4 regions of the Paenibacillus sp. EB106-05-06-XG162 genome follow, and region 2 is predicted to be linked to each of the others. Evidence: riboswitches for the same ligand, from Rfam matches in the RefSeq annotation. Region 2 holds a riboswitch; each other region holds the start of a gene.

Region 1 (6,062 bases), on a different contig from region 2:
CCACCGTGTTGAAAAATTCGGGAATTTTCGCATGCGTGTCGAAGCTGTCGATTGTGTTGAACATTCTGGCGATGACAGGTGTCTGTTCTGGAAGATCCGTCGCCGAACCTCCGCACAGAATCATCACGTCAATGATGCCTTTATATTGCTCTGTAGCGGAAATGTGCTCGAATTTGATACCTTCTGTTGCGATTTGATCTGGCTGTCTGCGAGTGAATACCGCTACGAGCTCCAAGTCTTGGTTCTGACGAATGGCTTTCTCCACGCCTTTCCCCAAGTTACCGTAACCAACAATACCTACTTTAATCTTTTGCATTGATAAAGTCCTCCTCTAGGGTATTCCAATAATCTGCTTGTCCACCCTTTAAAGTATATAGATATATTACATTAAATGTAAACTATAAATCTAAAAAAGAAACCCACGAATGTTGTCCAATGGATGGACTTCGCGGGCTACTTCTTATTATTCTACATCATCGTGATCTTGATTTCCGTCATTGTCATTGGTGTCATCAAAAATGTCCGAATTCGTCACTCTTGTTGCACCAACATAACGTTTCACATAATACGAATCGCTTAAGCTAGAAATTGTAATCCCTTTTTTGCTGGATGCATGTGCAAATTTGTTCTCGCCTACGTAGATGCCGACATGCGAGATGCCTTTACCGTTTGTATTGAAGAATACGAGATCTCCGGTTTGAAGATCAGATTTTGCAACTTTCGTCCCCATCTTGTACTGGGATCCTGATTGGTGTGGAAGTTTGACGTCGAATTGCTTGAAGATATACATCGTAAATCCAGAGCAATCAAATCCACTTGTCGATGTGCCACCGCTCTGATAGCGAGTACCAAGAACATCCTTAACTTCTTTGTCAAGTTTGGAATCAGCAGCGAAAGCGCTACCAACTGAGACTGCCATCGTTAATGCAAGTGTGACGATCATAGAGCTGAATAACTTTTTCAAAAGGGTAAAACTCCTTCCAACGCCTACGAGGTTAGCTAAGGGTTCGGTTGAAGGCTCCCTATGATCCCTTACTTGCAAGATCAATTCACCCAAAGATGGTTCCCCCGTTTCCTGGTGCGCAGGAACTCGGCTTCAATGATTTGGTGCACCGGATACAAATAACAATAATGACAAAATTGATTACAAACTTATTACAAAATCTTAACTAATTGTTATTCTACCAGACGGTCTGCGCTTTGACAAACCCTTTTTACGTTTTTATCCCATTTTTTTGCGAAAAACAGCGAATAACCCGAGCTTCGCTAGGCGAAATTCGGGTTTATTCGTTACTTCCCTATGATATTTGGACGAGTATCGGCATTCTGAGAGCTTCCAGGGCGGGCGCTCGCTTAGATTTATTTTATTTCTTTTTCGGGGCCCCTGCAAAGTACCTGAACCAGCTTCGAAGCAATAGCATCACTTTGTCGGGTTGAATTAGCATTTGCTCTGCCACAATTTATATTGTGCTGCAATACCCCATACCTTGACGATGGAGCGGACGAGATGATAGGTCTGATGAAGAATAATGGCAAGGAGTCCTGTCCAGATCCATGCGGCCGCTGTGAAAATTCCGCTTATCAATAACAGCAGTGCAAGTAATAGAAGGGTGATCCCCAGGATCATCGGCAGATTTTTGAGGGAGAGGAGCAGCCCTTGGAATACCCCGGCCTTGCTCACCTGTCCAAATTGCATAAATAAGAACAACTGGTGAATGATCCAAGCGAATACAATCCATCCGAAGATGATCGGGAGGAAGGATATCCCCAGGTGCTCTAGATCGTAGAGCTTCCATTCCTGATAGAAGTATGGAACTACCCAGTATGCAGGAGCAAGGATCAGCAGGTTCTCCAGCCAATAGAATAAGCAGACCGGCTTCCAAGCGTATTTAATGCCTTTGAAGAACAGGAGTCCTTTATCGTCTTGGTGATGAATAGAATAGTAGAGTCCTGCGTTGATGAATGGGGTAATTAACATGCGAATCAAGAACAGCCCTGCGAGCATCCAGAGGTAATAATCGAGGATGTCCGTCTTCATAAGTTGGAACTGACTCTCAATCAGGAACATCTGCATACTCGTCTCGGTGGGGTGGGGATCCGGGTAGTGTTCCAGAATAGGAACCACGATGGCGTCGATAAATCGATAGAGGAAGAAGCCCCAGATCAGCTGGTACAAGAATAGAATAATGACGATATAAAAATGATGTTTGACGATGCTAAAGCTTTCTTTAATATAATTCATTCCGGGTTCACCTCACCATCCGAGTGCGTTCAAGATACTCTCGATCAGTTTCGCTGTGCTGAAATTGATTCGTGTTTTGACGGCCTCATCAATTTGGGCCTTCATATAGTTATTGATGCGTTTATTCTCGAGCACCATGGTGTCTTGCGGGTCAATCATGACCCAGTCCAGCGGTGTCTTATGGGTGAGTGTATATTGAATCGTTGCTGATGCGCCGTCCCAAGTTCGCTTGACGGAAGTGCCGTCTTTGAACATGAATACGACAGGAACCTGCGGATAATCACCGCCTTTTTTACGAAGAATGACTTTGGATTCATACGCGGATGTTCCGTTATTATCTACCTTCTTAGCGGTAATACTCTCTACAGCATAGTCCGTCATGAACCCTTTATAGACATATTGATTGAAGAAATCGGTCCAATCCTTCTTCGTGACTTGTTCGACGACATGCTGGAAATCTGAGGTGGTTGGATGACGGAATGCCCATTTCTTCGTATATGTCTTCATAATTTTGGCCATCGTCTTGGCTCCCACTTGCTTCTCTAGGGCGATAAGCACCAGCTTGCCACGTGTGTACACATTTTCGGCGTACTGATTGGAGTCTTTGTACTTCCATGCAAAGAGAGACAGAGGAGCTGGGTCAGTCATGTAGCTCGATTCAATCGGCAAATTCGCGACGATCCCGTATTCCGTCTCCATGACGCGGTCCTCTGCATAGGAGGTGAATCCTTCATCCAGCCAAGCTTCTTCAAATTCATTGCTCGCGAGCATGCCGTAGAAATATTGATGTCCGATTTCATGCACAACGGTACGCTCTAGATCATATCCGGGGTTGTCATCCATCGCGCCAAAAGCCGTAATGAGGGTTGGGTACTCCATCCCGCCCGCGCCGTTCCCTTCTTTGGGTGGTACGACGATCGATAGCGTAGAATACGGATATTCTCCGTACCATTCACTGTAACGGGCGAGCGCCACCTTGGCAGCATGGAAGTACCGCTCTTGCAGATCCTTATGCGCTGGATCAAGGTATAGCTTGATTCGTACGCCAGGAACGTTCGGCGCAGAGAATGGCTGCTCCGCATAGATGAAATCCGGTGATGCGGCCCATGCGAAGTCGTGCACATCCTCAGCATAATATTGATAAGTTTTGTAGCCGTCTTGTTGGGCTGCGCTTTTGGTTGGGAAGCCTGAGGCGGCAACTTTATACGCTTCAGGGACCTGGATGCGAACGTTGTAAGTTCCGAAATCAGAATAGAATTCGGAGTTCCCGTGATATTGATGGATATTCCATCCTTCAGTGGTCCGTCCTCGCATGCCTGCGGGTTCGTAGACAGCGAGCTTCGGGAACCATTGTCCCGCCATGACGAAGTTGCCTGCGACACCCATACGTGCGAAGACGCCCGGCATTTTTACATTGAACTTCATATTGAGCGTGATGGACTGGCCGGGCTTGACCGGTTGAGAGAGCCGAACCTTCATTAAGGTGCGATCATTCGGATTGTTGTCATCGGGCTGCACATATTGCATTCGTTTCATGAGCGACATACCTTCTTCGGTCTGCATGTCGGTGATTTCCATGGACCCGTAGCTGCCTTCCTTCATAACATCTCCGCGTAATTTGCCTCCAGATTCTTGGATAAAGGTGGACTGCTTGGACGCAAATGCATTCGGGTAGAGGTGGAAATACAGCTCATTCACGATGTTTTTGCCGGGGTTGGTCCACGTGACGGATTGGCTGCCTTGCAGCGTTTTGCCGATCGGAGAATCTTCAAGCTTCACATTCATGTGATATTCAACAATGCGTTTGCTATACACTTTCGAGGTAGGCTCCTCGATGGTCTGCTTCGGCTCTGCCGGTTCGCTTGCGGCCGTGCGCTGTTCTGGAAGCTTCGACATGGCGGTCAGATGATCTGCCTGGTTTCTGCTGAACCAGATCGCATAGCCGAGCAGACAAACGATGAGCGAGATCGTTAGAATACGTTTCGTTTGACTTGGGGTCATACACGTTTACCTCCCGTTGACAAGCATGTACAGCATGTATATGTTTGCAATTTCAATAATATTAGCTAAAATAAAATTAAATCACTTGGAGGTATAATGCGGATGAGTTCTGAAGAGCAAAAACCGAAGAAACAGCTAGCCCTGAATGTTGTTAGCAAGAAGGAACATAAGGGATTTGGCGCAGGTTCAATCGATTTGAATAACGTCTCCCCGGTCATTATCGATCAAGGAGAAGCTTATATTGATATTGGTGCGATGCACGCGAAGAGTAAGGTAGAACGCGGGATTAAGTTCCTCACGAATCGGGAAGATGTGCCGAATGGCCGGAAATGCTGGATTGTCTGGGTTGCGGTTGACCGTAATGAAGAAGGTCCGTTCTACGGCGGTATGACGGCTTGTGAAATGGCTGTTGATCCGGAGATCAAGCGCGGATGGAAAATTCTTGCGGAGCATGTGAACAAGCTGGATTATGCGTTGAAACGCCGTGTGATGCTGGAAGGATTGGATGCAGAAGAGAAGAAGCTTCTTCGTGAGCTTCTGATGCAGCACAATCCAGAATGGTGGGAGCGTACCAGCGATAGCGTGAAGGAAGCATTAGTATAGGGCTATATTATAGAAGAAGAGACAGCGATCCGAGATGGATGGCTGTCTCTTTTTTTTCGGGGCCCCGCAAAGTGTCTGAATCACTTCGAAGCCGAGTCCCCGCTTTGTTAACCCGTCCACCAACGTTTGACATCTTGCCACCAGGAGCGGTGCTGCGGCGAAGATTCTGTTCCTTCTTGTTTGGTCTCTTCTCCGTGGTGTACGCTGCAGGATTCGGTTGGCTCGGTACCGACGACGAAGGCTTCGAGCCGCTTGTCCGGACATGCGGTTGTCGCGAGCTGACCTGTCTGCGGATCAATATAGACATTGACGACGCCTTCGGGAATCGGAAATATCTTCGGCGGCACATTGCGCAGCGCTTCTTCGGTGAATTGCGCGAAGATAGGGGCTGCCTTGTGGGCATCAACGGCATGGATCATTTTCCCTCGATCATAACCGACCCAGACAGCGGTCGAGAGCTCCGGTGTATAGCCGACCAGCCAAGCGTCGTTATCGGTCGTTCCTGTCTTACCGGCGACAGGACGCTTCATGAGCGATGAGACCCGGTTGCCGGTTCCGCCGGTATCGAAGACGCTCTCGAGCAGGTTAGTTAAGACATAGGTATGCGCGGCATCCGTCACCTGCGTATGCTGCGGGGTCGGGGCTTCATAGATTGAGTTCCCTTTGGCATCGGCAATCCGTAAGACGGCAATGGGCTCAACCCGCTCGCCTTGATTGCTAATGACAGCATAGGCGGAGGCCATCTCGAATGGACTGATCGGGAATGTGCCTAGTGCAAGTGACGGTAGGGGCTTTAGTAGGCTGTCAATGCCCATCTTCCGGGCCATTTCGACCACATTGAGCGGATCAATCTTCATAATCGTATTCACGGCATAGATATTATCTGAAACGGCAATAGCTCGGCGCATATCAATCTCACCGAAATATTTGCCTCCATAGTTACTGGGCTCGTACGTTTTCCGGTTTTCATCATAATGGAACAAGGTCGGTTCGCTCTTGAACCGGGACATGCTGGTCATTTGGTTACTCTCAAGCGCAGCTAGATACATAATGGGCTTGAAGGCAGATCCGGGCTGTCTCGTCTTCGCGAATACACGGTTAAACTGATTGGTTTTATAGTGTGTCCCGCCGACCATCGCTTTGACATAGCCGCTGCGCGGATCAATGGAGACGAGCGCTGCTTGTAAATCCGAACCTTCGGGGATTTGTTTCGCGA
Region 2 (6,062 bases):
CTAAGCAATTTGAAGCAGAGGGGACAGCGTATGTTTAAGAAGAACGATGTATTTTTTCAAAATCTGCAAAATATGGCCGATGCCATTGTCCAAGGCGCGGATATTTTTGCGAAGTATGTAGCAAAGCCAGGAGATACGACAGCTTTCACCAAAGAAATGAAAGAGCTGGAGTCGAAATGTGACGTATTCACCCATACGATTATTAAAGAGTTGAATAAGACGTTCATTACGCCGATTGAGCGTGAAGATATTATGTCGCTGGCTACCTCGCTGGACGATGTGTTAGACGGGCTTGAAGCTTGTGCATCGCGCTTTGATATGTACCATGTGAAGGAATACGATGCTTCGATCGAACAATTTGGTAAAGTGCTGCTCGATAGCGCATTTGAAATCCAAAAAGCGATTCGACTATTGTCACAGAAAAAATTGCTCGCGATTCGCGAACATACGATCCTTATTAATGACCTTGAGAACCAAGCAGACGATATTCTGCGTAAGAGTATCAAAGATCTATTCGCTGCGGTGAAAGATCCGATTGAGCTGATTAAGAAAAAAGAAATCTACGAGCGTCTGGAGCAAACGACGGATAACTGCGAAGACGTTGCTAATATTCTTGAAACCATTATTATGCGCAACTCCTAAGGTCGCGTGAACGATAGGTGAAATAAAGGAGGACAGAGTTGCGCGGGAACACCTAAATAGTGTGTTTCAAAAAGTTACCTTTTTGAAGAACCTCTAGTCGTTCTGTGCAATACATTTCTATGGATCATACAATGATCGTTTTAGGTATTGTTATCTTACTAGCTCTAGCATTTGACTTTATTAACGGATTTCACGATACGGCGAATGCCATCGCGACATCTGTCTCGACGCGCGCACTCAAGCCGCGGCATGCGATTCTGCTCGCAGCAACGATGAATTTCATCGGTGCCTTGTCCTTTACCGGGGTTGCGAAGACGATCGGGGGAAGCGTCGCAGACCCCTCCAAGCTGGATAATGGGGTAGAGATTGTAATAGCGACCTTAATCGCCGCGATCATCTGGAACCTTGTGACTTGGTGGTTCGGAATTCCTTCGTCCTCATCCCACGCACTCATTGGTGCACTCGCGGGTGCAGTCTTTATAGGAGCGGGTTCAGACAGCTTGAACTATGCCGGGTTTACGAAAATCGTAGAAGGACTTATCTTCTCACCGCTTATTGCATTTGCTCTTGGTTATATCGTGATGACGATCCTGAAGTTTATTTTCGGTCGAATGAGTCCGCATTCGGTCAATAAAGGCTTCCGCACAGGGCAGATTATGACGGCAGCGCTTCAGTCTTATACGCACGGGACGAATGATGCGCAAAAGGCGATGGGGATCATTACCTTCGCTCTTGTCTCAGCAGGAATACAAGATAATTTGGATGTTCCGTTATGGGTTAAAATTTCGGCGGCAACAGCGATGGCACTCGGTACATCTGTCGGCGGGTGGAAAATTATTAAAACGATGGGTACGAAAATCTTCAAAATCGAACCGATTAACGGTTTTGCAGCGGATTTATCGTCAGCTGCTATTATTATGACTGCAACGCTAGCGCATTTGCCCGTTAGTACAACGCATGCGATTACCTCAGCGATCCTCGGTGTAGGTTCCGCGAAGCGTTTTTCGGCGGTAAAATGGGGCCTAGCAGGTCGTATTGTCATCTCTTGGATCGTGACGATTCCGATTGCATTCGTGCTTGCGATGGCCGTGTTCAAAGTGATTGATCTATTATTTTATAGATAAATGTGGAGAGAAGCTAACCTTCGGTGAAGAGGGTTGGCTTTTTTTGTATGGCGGTGCTCCGATGCATGTGCATTCATCCTGAAATTTGCGCGAAAGTGATCTAACGAGCGAAAATAGGAGGTTTCGAGAGATTCGTGTCATTCATAACGCTTTCATGACGATTTCCAGTATTTTCAGATTCCATTTAGAACCAATTTAAGGTTTTACAAGTTGCAACGCGAGGAGTATGATACGATTCATGAACATTGCTGAGTCCTTGCACGTGCAAGGAGCGGGGGAACCAATAAGTCATGAACCTGTGGCTCGTGTGAGAGCGAGAGCAGGAACATGTGGGGTGAATCCTTGGTACAACGGTACCGAGGTAGGGTGACTCTCACCATCCGAATCCGACAGCTAACCTCGTAAGCGAATGAGAGAGGATGAAGGAAAGTGTAGACGAATGTTGGCTGCAGATGCGAAACAGATCTGTGGTTATGATGTGAAATAGATTGATGAAGCTATGAAAAATGTTTTACATGTCTTTAACGCTGAGTCTTTGCTATGGCAAAGAGCGGGGGAACCAACGGTCAGCTGAGCTGACCATGGGGTGAATCCGAGGCACCGTCTTGTACGGCGCTAAGGTAGGGCGACTCTCAAGGCCCGAATCCGACAGCTAACCTCGTAAGCGTCTCGAGAGAGGCAACTTGAACGTATTCAATGAGTGCGCAGCATGGTGATTCGCCATGCCCATTATTGAAGCCGCGATGGATAACCTCCCCCGCAGGCTTCTTTTTTTATGCCTTTTTTTAGAGGGAATGAAAAAAATTAACTTTTTTCACGTTGATTAAAATGTTGTTGAAAAGGGAGATCGACTATGAACTGGGGAATGGATTTATTGCAAATCGTGATTGTTATCGGGCTGCTGCTCTTGATCGTGAAGCCGCTCGGTACGTATATCTATCATATATTTTCGAACGAGCCGAACCGGAGTGATCGGATATTTGGTCCGGTGGAGAAAGGGATCTTCTGGATGATCGGGCTGAAGAACCGCGGCGATATGTCTTGGAAAAGATATGCGCTTAGCTTGCTCCTGACGAATCTCGTATTAACCTTGGTGGGGTTCGGCGTCTTGCTGACACAGCGCTGGCTGCCGCTCAATCCGAACGGCATTGACAATATGGAGCCGACGTTATCTTTTAATACGATTATCAGCTTTATGACCAATACGAACTTACAGCATTACAGCGGGGAGTCAGGCTTATCTTATTTCTCGCAAATGATCGTCATCATGATGATGATGTTCACCTCAGCGGCTACGGGTATTGTGGTGGCGATTGCCTTTATCCGCGGATTAACGAAGAAGGGCACAGGGCTAGGCAATTTCTTCGCGGACTTCGTGAAGGCCCATACCAGATTGTTGATTCCAATGGCGATCGTAATGACACTGGTGCTCGTTGGACTCCAAGTGCCGCAGACGCTAGACGCTACGGTTCAAGCGCACACGATTACGGGCGAGACGCAGCAGATCGCGATTGGTCCTGTAGCATCGCTCGAGTCGATTAAACATTTGGGGACGAATGGCGGCGGATTTTTCGGAGTGAACTCCTCGCATCCATTCGAGAATCCGAACCCGCTTACGAATGTGCTCGAAATGTTGATGATGTGGTGTATCCCAGCATCCTTGACGTATACGTACGGACGATTCGCTCGGAATCAGAAGCAGGGCTGGATCGTGTTCGCCGTTATGAGTATCCTGTTCGCAGCTTTCCTAAGTCTTGTGTATATCTCGGAAAGCAACGGCAACCCGGTCTTGAATACGATCGGTGCAGACACATCTCAAGGCAGTATGGAGGGGAAAGAAGCACGATTCGGGATTGCGCAATCCGCTCTATTCACGACCGTGACGACTTCGGCAACGACGGGTACGGTCAACAATATGCATGATACGTTAACGCCGCTCGGTGGTCTTGTCCCGATGTCGCTCATGATGCTGAACGTGGTGTTTGGCGGTGATGGTGTAGGGCTCGTCAATATGCTGATGTATGCGATCCTCGCGGTGTTCTTGGCTGGCTTAATGGTCGGTCGTACGCCGGAGTTCTTGGGTCGGAAAATTGAACCGCACGAGATGAAGCTGATTGCGATTGCGATTCTCGTCCATCCGCTGATCATCTTAGGCCCGACGGCCATTGCTTTCTTAACCGATCTAGGATCGGGTGCCATTACGAATCCAGGGTTCCACGGCATCTCGCAAGTACTCTATGAATACACCTCATCGGCAGCGAACAACGGCTCCGGGTTCGAGGGCTTGGCGGATAACACGCCGTTCTGGAATATGACGACAGGGATTGTGATGTTCCTCGGTCGATACGTCTCCATCGTGGCACTGCTCGGTGTAGCAGGTTCGCTCGTGCGCAAGAAATGGGTGCCTGAGACAATTGGGACATTCCGCACCGATAACAAGCTATTCGCCGGGGTGCTGCTCGGAACGGTCATTCTCATTGGTGCATTGACGTTCCTGCCTGTACTCGTCCTTGGGCCGATTGCAGAGTTCCTGACATTAGGGTAGAGATCAATTAACGAGGTGAAAGAACATGGATTCGACCATGAAACGTAAATCATTAATAACTTCAGATATCGTGAAATATGCGCTAGGCCAGAGCTTCGTCAAATTGAACCCGCTGATCATGATCAAAAATCCGGTCATGTTCGTGGTAGAGCTAGGAACGTTCATCGTCCTGCTGTTAACGCTGTTTCCATCCGTATTTGGCGCGGAAGCGAATTTCGGCTTTAACTTAACGGTATTCATTGTCTTGCTGTTCACCGTCTTGTTCGCAAACTTCGCCGAAGCGATCGCAGAAGGACGTGGGAAAGCGCAGGCGAATGCGCTGAAGCAGACGAAGAGCGACGTGATGGCGAATAAAGTGCAGCCAGGTGGTGGCGTGAAGCAAGTGCCAGCGACAGAGCTTCGTAAGGGGGATGTCGTCGTCGTATCCATGGGCGAGATGATCCCTGGAGACGGTGAAGTGATCGCAGGGCTGGCGACGGTAGACGAATCCGCGATAACCGGTGAATCTGCGCCAGTCATGAAGGAAGCGGGCGGCGACTTCAGCTCGGTAACGGGCGGAACGCGGGTTGTCAGTGACCAGATTAAAGTACGGATCACGAATGATCCGGGTGAATCGTTCCTCGATCGCATGATCTCCCTCGTCGAAGGGGCCGAGCGTCAGAAGACGCCGAACGAAATTGCGCTTAATATTTTGCTCATTACTTTGACCGTGATCTTCTTAATTGTAGTTATGACGCTAGCGCCAATTGCCAAGTATGTAGGGGTCGACTTAGAAATTCCGGTGCTGATCTCCTTGTTAGTCTGCTTGATCCCGACGACCATCGGGGGCTTATTGTCCGCGATTGGGATCGCGGGGATGGACCGCGTGACGCAATATAACGTACTCGCGATGTCCGGGAAAGCCGTTGAAGCGGCAGGGGACATTAACACAATGATTCTGGATAAAACCGGGACGATTACGTTCGGGAATCGGATGGCGAGTGACATAGTGCCCGTGGGGAAAGCCACGGTCGAAGAAGTATCCCAATGGGCTGCAGTGAGCTCCATGCAGGATGAGACGCCGGAAGGCCGTTCTGTGCTGGAGTGGGTACGAAAAGAAGGTTATGCCTTTGATGATAAAATTGCGAGAAATGCCGAGTTTATCGATTTCAAAGCCGAGACGCGGATGAGCGGCGCGGACCTAACCAATGGATGGAAGGTTCGTAAAGGTGCAATCGATGCGGTGAAGCGATGGGTACTGGATCAAGGCGGCGTGATTCCGGCTGATCTGACAGACAAAGGGAACAAGATCGCCTCGGAAGGCGGAACGCCGCTTGCAGTAGCGGTAAATGATCGATTGTTAGGCATTATTTATTTGAAGGATACCGTCAAACCGGGGATGCGCGAGCGGTTCGAACAGCTTCGCCGTATGGGCATCAAGACGATTATGTGTACGGGCGATAATCCGCTCACGGCTGCGACGATTGCGCGTGAAGCAGGTGTAGATGACTTCATCGCTGAGAGTAAGCCGGAGGACAAAATCGCTGTCATTCGCAAGGAGCAAGCGGAAGGCAAGCTCGTCGCGATGACAGGCGATGGCACGAACGATGCGCCAGCGTTAGCGCAAGCGGATGTAGGGCTCGCAATGAACAGCGGTACGATTGCGGCGAAGGAAGCAGCGAACATGGTGGATCTGGATTCCGACCCATCGAAGATCATTGAAGTCGTATCGATCGGGAAGCAGCTGCTCATGACGCGCGGTGCGCTGACGA
Region 3 (6,062 bases), on a different contig from region 2:
AACAACCGCAAGCTCTAGGTTCTGTTTGCGTACTTGATTATCACTATCTACGTAAAGGTCTAGCTTCAAACCGGATTCTTTGCTAAGTACTTGCTTCACTTCATCTTGTTTCATAAGCGCTTCTGCTTGCGCATCGAAATCCTTCAGGATTTCATCAATTCCGTTCTTCACGAACTTGTAGAGTACCAACGAACCAACTTCCTTGTCCTTCGCTATGGAAGAAAAGAAGTTATCTTCTGCGCCTTGATCAGCGTATATCCCCATTTGACTTTCAACAATTGGATAGAACGCATCGTATAATGCGGTTGTAATCTCGCGTAATCCCGCATCATCTTTGACCATATTCGTTAATAATGTCTTCACGAGACCGATGACTTCGTCACCATTAATCTCGATATGGAGCTTCTGCAGATTCAGGCTCTCCCCGTATACTGTATATGTTACGGAAGATACCGATACGGTGTTCGGTACAGGTGCTTGCTTCACGAGGTAGGCACCTAGCTTCTGAACAGCTCCCCGGAACACATCTTGCGATTTCTCGATTTCGGCAACCAGCTCGCCTTCCAACTCTTCATTGGCTAGAGAGACAACGACCGGTTTCTTAATCCCTTCAATCCACACGGTTACATTCGTGTCTTCCATGCCAAGTTTGAAAGGTACAGCCTTCCCGCCATATGTAATCTTCCCTGCTAATGACATATGTGATGGATCTTGTGCTACCGCATGGTCAATGTCCAATTTAAAGCCATTTACAAGATCAATAATCTTCTTGTCCTCAGCTGTTAATGCGCCATCTTTGCGAGGGATTAACTCCACAGACAAGTTTTGGCTGGATTCACTAGACTTCACGTTGAGACTGTTCTCAACAACTTTGACAATATTCACTCCGCCGATCGATTGACAGCCTGCAAGCACGACCATCATCGCGACTAGCGTGACGCCTAACCACTTTTTCCACGTCTTCGCTCTCATTTCTTTTTCCCCTTCCACTATGTAACAATTATACTAATCTCTTTATTATCCCAAAGCTTTCCAAAACTGTACAGTGAAAAAAAACCTATATTTCTTACAATATTCGATCAAACATGGCATTTTTATGACAAAATTGATAGAAACGGATCGTAAAACAATCTAGCCTTCGAGAACCTATGAATATAGCGCTTACTTCAATCTACAGCTTCTCAAACTTCAAAATACGGTGATTCCCACCATTTTACAAAAATCTCACACAGGCGTATGATACAGCCAATTGATTAATCGCTGAATTCTCATGATGAGAGAAGCGGGGGAACCAACATGTGAAGCTAATCTAGCTTCTTGGGGTGAATCGGCTGTAAGCCGTAGGGTCATCTCTCAGACCCGAATCCGACAGCTAACCTCGTAAGCGATCCATTGAGAGAGGTCTCGCATCGTATTGCGCGCTCTCTTCGTGCTGCTCATTGCCCAATCGAGCGGTACGTAAGAAGCCCACAAACAGAGGAATCCTCTATTTCGTGGGCTTCTTTTTGTCGATCATATATATCGTTAAGGAGATGCTTCGTATGAACATGAACGTAACACACACGGTTTCGATGAAGAATCAACTATCAAGCCAACTGAGACAAATCGAAATTTTCCAATTGGAGAATCCTGACCATGCCACCACACTGATACTCAAGTTATTCAATGGCTTGCGAGTCGGCTGGGGGGAGTATCGAATCGTTACCTCTCCACCGACCGATTTGGTGAAATGGGCCTCCACGTACCATCATTTAGCAGGTATGAGTGCCATCCAAGCGATCGACTATCTCGTCCGTTATGGTGGTTCATGGCATCCCGCTAAAATCCAGCTCATCGAATCGGCACTCTTGGATTTATGCAGTACGAACGATCCTACATTTACCTATAACGTCAATGATCTAACAAACTTAGCTGTAGCTTATTACATCTTCATTCTCGAGTGAACGCCTGCTAGCTTCATCCGCACGATCGTGAAGATCGAAGCTGGCCCTTTGCCCACATAATAAGAAGCATCCTGATCCGGGGCGAGAATAACGCCAAGCTGATGGTGTTCCCCTGCGAATATCGCCCGCTGCAAGAACTTAATCTCTCCTGCAAGGTTAATCACTTCCAGCTTACAAAATGCGGGGTTGGTGCGAAGCGCTTGGTGCAGCTCTTCCTTCGTACGCACTGCAACCCCGTTCACTTTATGTACAATCTCGCCCGGTTCAATCCCGAGCTCCTGTGCAGGCGTCCCTGGGATAACCGCCAAGACGTGCAATCCTCGATCATCATGAACATACAACGGGCTGCGCTCGGCTTCTTCCTTCGTGCTGTACCAATAGATCCATTCATGCATCGCGATCGCGAACAAGGCTGCGATGAGCATGAGCGGACTCCATAGCCCCGCAGCGAATGCGAGCCCTAGCAAAACAATACTATATACCATTAACCAGAACGAGCTCTGTTTGACCTTCTTCTGCGGCAATCGGGATTGTGTCCATTCGCTGAAACCGATGACAACAGGAAACGCCATGAGCATCCAGCCATTCGTCCACGCTTCCCCACCGAAGAATGGCGTCCAAGGAAGTACCGATCCAACCGTCTGTGCCGGAATCATCAGAAACAAGGGGACAGGCCAATAACTTTGCATTTGATAGCCCCCTACGAGCTTCCCTCGTTTCCCTTCCACAAATAACGGACTCGCGAACTTTGCCCCTTGCAAGCGAATCAGAATCGCTTCCGCCAAATGTAGCAATGCAACCAAAGCCGCTAATGCCGGTATGTCGAGTGATCGAAGCGTCGTAAGCACTGATCCAGCGAACCCCGTCAACTCCCAATCCGGGAACCGATCGGCAATAAACTGTAGCACACCAAGTACCCCTACGGCATATGCAAGACATAAGAACCGGACACGGAATAGCATTAAAATCAGTGCAACGAACCATACGAGCAGGATTGCCTCCGTCGTCAGCGTCATTCCTGTGAAAGCTGAGACGAGTGAGATCCCAATCCCCGCAAGTAATCCACCAAGTAAGGTACGTATCAGTTGATCCCCTAGTGCGTGCATTTTGACAGAGAACAGCTTACGTTCCAACATCACCTGACGACGATATTGGAAGACAATCAGAATAATCGCTATATATAGAAACGGCTGTAAAAACATCTGCACGATCGCTTCAATAATATTCCATAAGATCTCCATCACAATTCCCATTCCTCAACCCCCAATTCATTCATAAGTAAGGCACAAAAAAGAGAAGGCTACATCCTAAGCCTTCTCTCCATATTCGACGCGGACTAACGGATTTCCTCCCGGAGCACCTCGACTGCTTTGTTCAATTGTGTATCGTACTTCGGATCTTGAATACGTATCTTGATGCCATCCTCGAGCTTCTGGGCTGTCGCATCATCCACATAGCCTGTCTCCGGCAAGCCGGATTGCATCTGGAACGCTCGCACCGCCTGCTCAGTCTTATGATCGAAATAACCGTCCTTACGGCCCGGATGATAAGCAAGACCCTCCAGCATCACTTGCAGGTTCTTCACATCTTCATTATTCATATCGTATTTCAGTTCTTCCTTCTGAGACAGCCGAGCGACGAAATAATAATCCGGCTCCTTCACTTCCAAATCCGGCTTAATGCCGCTCTTATGCACCCAAGTCCCTTTGGGGGTGAGCCACTTCGCGAACGTCATCTTGAGCAAGCTGCCATCATCGAACTCTTCCTTGTATGTGACCTGCATGGTTCCTTTGCCAAAAGACGATACGCCCACAAGCTTCGCTAACTGATGATCTTGCAACGCGCCAGCCAGAATCTCCGAGGCGCTCGCGCTGCCTTCATTAATTAACGTAATTATCGGATATTTCTTCGTCCCTTTTCCACGGGACAACGCCTTCGTCACCTTCTCATCCCGACGCTCCTGCTGATAGATCACCTGTCCAGATGGAATGAAATTCTCAGCAATGTCCGTTACAACAGGAACGAAGCCGCCAGGATTGTTACGCACATCAATGATTAGCCCTTTCATGCCGCCTTGCTCCAGCTTCGTTAGTTCCTCTTTGAATCGTTTTCCCGTATTCATCGAGAACTGACGAATTTCAATCAGTCCGATTTTCTGATCTAACATTTGCCCATGCACCGTCTCCAGACTAATGTCCTCCCGGACCACCTCGAACTCGAGCAATGCATCAACACCTGCACGGCGAACTTTTATTTTCGCCTTCGTTCCTTTCGGACCACGAATGCGGTCAATGGCTTCACTTAGCTTCAGCCCGTCCAGCTTCTCACCATTAATCGAGACGAATACATCCTTCGGTAAGATTCCTGCGCGTTCTGCCGGAGTACCCTTGATCGGTGACAATACCGTTACCTTGTTATCCTCCATGGTCACTTCCGCACCAATGCCCGTGTAGGTCCCTTCCAAGCTCGATGCGAATTGCCCTGCGGATTGCTCATTCATATATACGGAGTAAGGGTCTTTGAGCGCATCCATCATGCCATTCACTGCGCCGTCAATGACCTTCTCCCGATCAACATCACTATAATATTGACCTTCGATCAATTGCAGTGTTGTGTTCAACTTCTTAAATTCATTGTTCGTAAACCCAGAGAACTTCGTCGTGCTCGCTTGTCGATCACCACTTGTCAAAATCGGGTTCTCCACCACCGTCAACGTAATTAGGCACGTTGCGAACATGGTGAGCAGAACAAATGCGATCACTGCCCGACCTGTAAATTTCACAAGAATCACCACCTTATAACCAACTCCCGCAGGAGAGGTTTCCATCTTTTCACAAGATTCTCGTGGTAGTATATGACAAGCATGCACCTTTTATTTGCATATTTCAGGCGAGCGCGAGAAAAGTCTACCCTGCAGTCTATAAATGCATGTTCAAAAAGTCAGATTTTCAGCACCGAGAAGGTTGCGAGAACCCGAAGAAGGAGGAACGGAGTTTAGGAGAAACCTAAATGAGTACCGGACTTCGAGGGTGAACGCAAGATTCGATGCTGAATTCGCTTCATGACACACTTCGTGATCAAAAGATGACTTTTTGAACTACCATTATAAATTCAAGTAACCGACTGGATTCTTCGGTACTTCATTCACCCGCACTTCGAAATGCAAATGGTTTCCTGTCGACTGCCCCGTACTTCCTACTTCAGCTATTTTCTGGCCTTTCTTCACTTCCTGGCCTTTCTCAACGACGATCCCGCCATTACGGATATGTCCGTATAACGTCCATATTCCATTGCCGTGGTTAATAATGACACAGTTCCCGTAACCGCTAACCGTCTGGGCAACGATGACGATCCCTGCTTCTGCAGCATAAATTGGTGTGCCTTTCGGCGCGGCGAAATCAAGCCCTGTATGCATTTTCCCCTTTTGCCCTGTCACAGGATGGGTCCGTGGTCCGAATCCAGATGAAATTCGGAAGGTCTGGATTGGCATACCCAGCTTGCCGCCTTTATATTTCGGCTTGAATTTTTTCTTCTTCTCTTGCAGCTCCGCTGTCTTCTTCGCGAGCTCCATGACGAATTTCTCTTGCTCATCGCTGATCTCTTCGCCCTCTTCAATCTTCTTGCTGAGGCTCGCGATCATCACTTCTTTTTGCTTCTCTTTGCCTGCAAGCTCTTCCTTGGTGAGGTTCATTTTGGTATAGAGCGCTCGAACTTGCTTCAGATCGCCCTCAACCTGCTTCTTCTTATCGATAACTAGCAGCTTGTCCCGTTTGTTGTCAGCTAAGATATCTTTGTCTTGACCTACAACCGATTTCAGCATATCAATACGATCTAGAAAATCTGAGAAACTCGCCGAATCGAGCAGTACATCGAGATAGGAGACAAATCCATTCGTATACATGAGACGCAAGCGTGAATCAAGCAGCTCACTTCGGCTCTGAACACGTTCGGTCGCTTCTTCAAGTTCAACCGCTGCCAGGCGAAGCTTCTCCTCCGTCTGGTCGATCTGTTCAGAGGTATTCATCATATCTTTGGTCACATCATTAATTTGCGCCATAATAGCCGTGATTTCTGTAGCCGTACGTTCTTTGGCAAACTTCGCTTCCTTCACGCTCTTCT
Region 4 (6,062 bases), on a different contig from region 2:
TCTGACGTCCGACACGGACCAAGCGATGAATATGATTAAAGCCGGCAAAGGGTTCGCCGTTGCATCATCCCTCAAGCCTGGCAAAGATAAAGAGATGAGCCTCACGTCGGGGACTGAAGTTGTCCAAATGGAGACAGCCGCTCCGTTCACAACAACAGGGGATGCACAAGGCGCGATGCTCGGCATTTCCCGTACTTCAGAAGATCCAGCGAGAGCGATGATGTTCTTGAACTTGCTCTATACGGATAAGAAGCTCCTGAATATGCTCGATTGGGGCGTTGAAGGCAAGCACTACGTGAAGAAGTCGGAGAATGTAATTGACTTCCCAGAGGGCGTTAATGCCGATACACAAGCCTATCCAAGCCCAGGCGGCTGGATGTTCGGGAACCAATTCAACGCTTACCTATGGGCAAATGAAGATCCGCAGAAATGGGAGCAATTCCAGAAGCTCAATGACAGCTCGGAGCGGTCCATTATTCTAGGCTTTGCGTTCAATCAAGAACCGGTTAAAGCGGAAATGGCAGCGATCGAGAACGTCAATAAAGAGTTCGAGGCATCGCTAGGAACCGGTGCGGTGGATGCCGAGAAGACGATTGCAAAATGGAAAGAGAAGCGTGACGCGGCTGGGTTCGACAAAGTGAAGGCAGAGGTCGACAAGCAGCTGCAAGAGTGGGCTGCCGCGCAAAAATAAGCATGAATTAACAATATAACAGGGAATCCTTCACGGGGCGCTTGCAAAAGTGAACCGAGAGGGGTTCCTTATGTGCTATCATCACATTAGTATCGATTACGTGTCTAATGAAGAAGATCCATGACCGAAGTGGGAGGAAATCTATGAGTATACGCCAATCTCTTCGATTTAAGCTAATTATCGGATTTATGACCCTCGCGATTCCGCTGATGGTGCTGTTGCTCTATAACAATTTCTATGCATCCAATACAGTGAGAGAGCAGGTCGCTGAATCGAATAAGAATATGATTATTCTCTATTCGAATCAGATTCAGACGCTACTTAACCGTGAGGTAAATTTGCTCTATAACCTTGCGATTGAAGATCCGAATATTATCGCGCTGCCTCGGTCGATTCATGACCCGGATGAATATTTCCTCAATAAAGGACGTGTTCTGAATATCTTGAACCGTGACCATCGGTTCAATAGTGGCGTTGATTTTGAATTTATCTATACGATTCAGAACAAAGATTTCTTTAATACGGCGATGAAGGCGACCAGCTATGAGGAAATGGAAGCGCTGCAATCGACGTTAGGCAGCCTGCTGCAGGATGCCAAGCCCGACAGTCCATATTTTCGTGAATGGAAAGTCATCCCGGTTCTTAACGAATATGCATTGGTCCGCATTGTGGATACGGGGTCGGGTGTCTATCTAGGAGCCTGTGTACGATTACGAAACCTGATGATTCCGCTAGACTTCATTGGCCTCGGACAAGAGGGGTTCTCGGCATTCCTGACAGAACAAGGCGACATTATGACGAACAAAGAGGGCATTCAGCAAGCCAAGCTAGATGCCTCGCTCCTTGCCGGGATGAATGACACCTATCAACGGTTCCGGCTGCAGCAAGAGGATTATATCGTCGTCAGCAATCCAATTAAGGATACGGATATGATGTTAAGCGCCTTTATCCCGGAAGAGAAACTATTGCAGAATCTAACGAAGTTCCGCAGTTTTATTTTTATTATCCCGATTCTGGCCGGATTCCTGTTGATTATTTATCTGATCTACCTGAATGACATCATGCTGAAGCCGATGAATAACCTCATCCGCGGGATGCGTAAGATCAAGCAAGGTGAGTGGTCCTTCCGCCTGCACAATCCGAAGACGAGAGAGTTCACGATTATTAATGATGCTTATAACGATATGGCTTCTGAAATTCAGGCGTTGAAGATTAACGTCTACGAGGAGCAAATTAAGGCGCATAAGGCAGAATTGAAGCATCTACAGCTCCAGATCAATCCGCATTTTCTGCTAAACTCGATCAACATCATCTACAACTTGGTTGAGATTAAGAATTACAAGCTGATTCAGGTCATGTGCGTGAATCTGGTGAAATATTTCCGATTCGCGACAAAGACGAATCAGGTCGTTGTGATGATTGTGGAGGAAATGGAGCATATGGAGAGCTATATCCGGATTCAGCAGCTGCGTTTCCCTGAGCGGGTTACGTATTCGTACCATATTGCGGAGGGGCTGGAGAGAGCCTGTATTCCGCCGCTGCTAATCCAACCTTTCATTGAGAATTCGATCAAATATGGGTTTGATTTTATGGATCGTCCGTTTCACATGGAGATTCATATAGCTCCCTTAGCAGAGCCAGATTTATATGAAATCGTCATTGTGGATAATGGAAGCGGGTTTCCTGAAGAGGCGCTTGAATCGCTGCAGAATGGAAGTTACTTCACGCAGCCGCAGGATGAGCATCTCGGCATCTGGAATGTGCATCATCGATTGAAACATATTTTCGGGCAAGCGGCAGTTCTTGAATTCGCGAATGAGCCGGGTGCCGGCGCGAAAGTGAGGCTTGTACTTCCTTATCGCACGCTTACGCAGTTCAGTTCTTATGATAGTGGACCTTGGGAGGGGTAACGATGTATAGAGCGCTGATCGTGGATGATGAGATTTATGCTGTGCTGGGGATTAAGAGCGGTGTGAATTGGGAGGAGCTGCAAGTATCGGAAGTCCATGAAGCCTATAACATGCGGGAAGCGATAAAGGTATTCGAACGCACACCGATCGATATTCTCATCTGCGATATCGAGATGCCGAAGGGGACGGGTATTGAGCTGCTTGAATGGGTGAATGCACACTCGCCTGCGACCGAGACGGTGTTCTTGACAGCACATGCCGATTTCAGCTTCGTGAAGCGAGCGGTCCAGCTCGATAGCTTCGATTATTTGCTTAAGCCTGTGGAGTATGAAGTGCTGCAGTCGACCTTGGCCAAGATGCTGCAATCGATTGAGCAGGAGAAGGAATTGCTGCAGCTGCGCGAACAATACAAGCCCTATTATGATCTCTGGACGAAGAAGAAGCCGCTCATTGCCGATAAATTCTGGAATGACGTGCTCTCCAATCGCATTACCTGTACACCGACCAATGTGCAGAGTTTGCTCGAGGAGCATGATCTGACGATCAAACCGGATATCAAGATTTTACCTCTTCTTATTAGTGTTGAAGAATGGCAACGGGAGTTCAGTACAAGAGATGAAGAAATGATGGAGTATGCGATTCGGAAGGGGGCGTCCGAGCTGCTGCTGCATGAGGCGAATGGGGTTGTCATTCAGACTCGTCAGGGCGTGAATGTCGTGATTCGTTATTTGGACGAGGGGCATAGCGGAAGTGCAGGACTGTCCGAGGCGTGCCAGGAGTATATTCAGTCTTGTCAGCAGTACTTCAATTGTCAAATCTCTTGCTATATTGGGGAAGTCACTTCGTTATTTAACGTGAGCGAGATGTATCATGAATTGCTCGAGCTGGAATACAACAACTTGCATAAATCCAATCAAGTGTACTTCTTGCGCAATCGGGAGAAGACCGGCATGATGAAGCTGCCGCTCTTCTCTGCTTGGACGATTCTGATCGAGCAGGGGAAGCGGGAAGAGATCGAGAGGGAGCTGGCGCGGTGTATTGCAGCGTTCCGGTCGGACGCAAGACTATCTGCGAACGCACTGCAGGCATTCAATCATGGATTTCTTCAGATGATTCATTACATTCTTCATAAGAACGGATTGTCTGCCCATGAACTGCTGTATGAGGGGCAGGGGCAATTGAACGGGGCCGCACCTCGAACGCTGGATCAGATGCATGCTTGGGCATTGAAGCTCATCGGGCTGGTGTCCCATTCCTTGCATCAGAACGATTCAGTGATTGAACAAGTTCAACGTTACATCGCCGATCATCTGAGCGAAGTGATTACAAGAGAACAGCTCGCGGAGTATGTGCATCTGAATCCTGCGTATTTGTCCAGGCTATTCAAGCGTGATGTGGGCGAATCGATCACGGATTACATTCTGAATGAAAGAATGAAGGTAGCGAAGGAATTGATCGCTACCTCGTCGATGCCGATTTCGGATATTGCCAAATCGCTGGGATACAGCAACTTCTCCTATTTTGCGAAAATGTTCAAGAAAGTCTACCATGCGACACCGCAGCATTTCCGGCGCCAGTTAGGTTGAAATGTGACTTCTTGAAATATACGATGATTTAATATTTGACTGTCTAAGATAAATTGTTGTAAAATGGAAATACGCTTAATTTCCGGATATGAGATCGGAAAGCGGGGGAACCAATTTTTAGGGGCGAATCAAGGATGTATTGTAGGGAACCATCTTTCCCGAGCCCGACAGCTAACCTCGTCAGCAGTGGATGGGTCAATCATAGACACTTTTGCCGCACCCCTGACCCGTTGAACCGGGTCTTTTTGCGTCTATTCGAGAGAGGCCCGGTTGCCTGCAAGGACGAAGCACATGCTTACGCTTGCAGACTGCGGGTCATTTTTTATGTTGAAGCGAGAGGAGGGACACAGCGTTACCATAAATCTGACTTTCAAGGAGGAACAACCATATGGCACAGCCGAAATATATCACGAATATCGATAAAATTGTGGAGATCCCGGAGCAAGAACGGGCGAAGTTGAAGCAAATAACGGAGAAGTTCGTATTTCGCGTGAATGATTATTACTTGAAGCTGATTGACTGGAACGACCCGAATGACCCAATTAAGAAATTGGTAATCCCGAATGAGGGAGAATTGTCTGAATACGGTAGATGGGATGCGTCCGACGAGGACACGAATTACGTGGTTCCGGGCTGTCAGCATAAGTATAAGACGACGGCACTGCTCATCGTGTCCGAGGTATGTGGTGCGTACTGCAGATACTGCTTCCGTAAACGTCTATTCCGTAATGATGTAAAAGAAGCCATGTCGGATGTGAGTCCAGGCATCGAATATATTCGGCAGCATCCGGAGATTAACAATGTGCTCCTGACGGGCGGAGATAGCTTGATTCTGGCAACACCCAAATTGAAAATGATTATTGAGCAATTGCGAGACATTGAACATGTGAAGATTATTCGGCTCGGCTCCAAAATTCCCGTGTTCAATCCGATGCGCATCTATGAGGATGAGGAGCTGCTCGATACCATTCGGACATTCTCGAACAGTGATCGCCGGATCTATGTGATGGCCCATATCAATCATCCGCGTGAAATAACGCCTGAAGCAAGACGAGGGTTTGAGGCGTTACATCAAGCTGGAGCGATCGTCGTGAATCAGACCCCGATCCTTCGGGGCATTAATGATAACGCTGATGTCTTAGCGGAATTGCTCGATAAGTTGTCTTGGGCGGGGGTCACGCCGTATTACTTCTTCATTAACCGCCCTGTAGCGGGCAATCGGGATTTTGTCCTGCCGCTCGAACAGGTGTATCGCCTCGTTGAAGAAGCCAAAGCGAAGACATCCGGCCTCGGTAAAAGAATCCGACTATCGATGAGTCATACGTCCGGTAAAATCGAAATTCTCGCGATTGAGAACGGAAAAGCTTACTTGAAGTATCATCAATCGAGAGATGACCATTATGGTAAATTTATGGTGCTGCCTTGTCCGAAGGATGCGTCATGGTTCGATGACCTGCCGGGGAATGAAACGTATTGGAAGAAGCCGAAGAAGAAGACAGACGCGATTGTCTCGGTGAATGAGCTGCCGCAATTCCCACAGAAGGTTAGCCGTTCGACGGTGACACAGCCAGCGATGAAGGCCGTGAATCAATAACATCATAACAAATGGAAAAAGAAAAGACGGGTGGCTTCTCAGCGTGATGCTGGGAAGCTGCCCGTCTTTTGTTAAGGGGCCAACCCTTTCATAATAAATTGGATCGTGGCTTCACGTTCGAGAGCGTCATCCCAATCTGATCCTGCTTGGGGCTCCAAGATGGAACGGAACAGTACATAGCCCAAGATAGAGAAGGCGCTGAGCCGCATAATGGTAAGGGAAGGAAGGTCAATCAGTTTTCCTTCGCCTTGCAGCTTATGAATAATTCTCTCGAATCGTCC

Evidence for each region. A riboswitch is a leader RNA that binds a small molecule or an ion and turns the genes downstream of it on or off. The one in region 2 is predicted to bind cyclic di-AMP.
Region 1: it holds a riboswitch for cyclic di-AMP, as region 2 does, so the genes downstream of both, AC3WU2_RS27855 (C40 family peptidase) here and kdpA (potassium-transporting ATPase subunit KdpA) in region 2, are expected to answer to the same signal.
Region 3: it holds a riboswitch for cyclic di-AMP, as region 2 does, so the genes downstream of both, AC3WU2_RS18355 (hypothetical protein) here and kdpA (potassium-transporting ATPase subunit KdpA) in region 2, are expected to answer to the same signal.
Region 4: it holds a riboswitch for cyclic di-AMP, as region 2 does, so the genes downstream of both, AC3WU2_RS20550 (KamA family radical SAM protein) here and kdpA (potassium-transporting ATPase subunit KdpA) in region 2, are expected to answer to the same signal.

What each region holds. Positions count from the first base shown of each region.
Region 1 is NZ_JBYTDT010000022.1:22,773-28,834, reverse strand. It holds gene AC3WU2_RS27860 (diaminopimelate dehydrogenase) at 1-316, opposite strand, end outside; gene AC3WU2_RS27855 (C40 family peptidase) at 464-964, opposite strand; cyclic di-AMP (ydaO/yuaA leader) riboswitch at 970-1,106, opposite strand; gene AC3WU2_RS27850 (carbamoyl transferase) at 1,439-2,242, opposite strand; gene AC3WU2_RS27845 (M1 family metallopeptidase) at 2,255-4,243, opposite strand; gene AC3WU2_RS27840 (YwhD family protein) at 4,346-4,846, shown strand; gene AC3WU2_RS27835 (transglycosylase domain-containing protein) at 4,954-6,062, opposite strand, start outside.
Region 2 is NZ_JBYTDT010000018.1:77,443-83,504, reverse strand. It holds gene AC3WU2_RS26365 (DUF47 domain-containing protein) at 31-642, shown strand; gene AC3WU2_RS26360 (inorganic phosphate transporter) at 762-1,766, shown strand; cyclic di-AMP (ydaO/yuaA leader) riboswitch at 2,003-2,189, shown strand; cyclic di-AMP (ydaO/yuaA leader) riboswitch at 2,282-2,449, shown strand; gene kdpA (potassium-transporting ATPase subunit KdpA) at 2,632-4,311, shown strand; gene kdpB (potassium-transporting ATPase subunit KdpB) at 4,337-6,062, shown strand, end outside.
Region 3 is NZ_JBYTDT010000008.1:199,972-206,033, reverse strand. It holds gene AC3WU2_RS18360 (copper amine oxidase N-terminal domain-containing protein) at 1-972, opposite strand, end outside; cyclic di-AMP (ydaO/yuaA leader) riboswitch at 1,249-1,402, shown strand; gene AC3WU2_RS18355 (hypothetical protein) at 1,542-1,943, shown strand; gene AC3WU2_RS18350 (PDZ domain-containing protein) at 1,922-3,196, opposite strand; gene AC3WU2_RS18345 (S41 family peptidase) at 3,280-4,725, opposite strand; gene AC3WU2_RS18340 (murein hydrolase activator EnvC family protein) at 5,047-6,062, opposite strand, start outside.
Region 4 is NZ_JBYTDT010000010.1:190,833-196,894, reverse strand. It holds gene AC3WU2_RS20565 (ABC transporter substrate-binding protein) at 1-691, shown strand, start outside; gene AC3WU2_RS20560 (cache domain-containing sensor histidine kinase) at 835-2,601, shown strand; gene AC3WU2_RS20555 (response regulator transcription factor) at 2,604-4,187, shown strand; cyclic di-AMP (ydaO/yuaA leader) riboswitch at 4,250-4,388, shown strand; gene AC3WU2_RS20550 (KamA family radical SAM protein) at 4,576-5,781, shown strand; gene AC3WU2_RS20545 (TetR/AcrR family transcriptional regulator) at 5,853-6,062, opposite strand, start outside.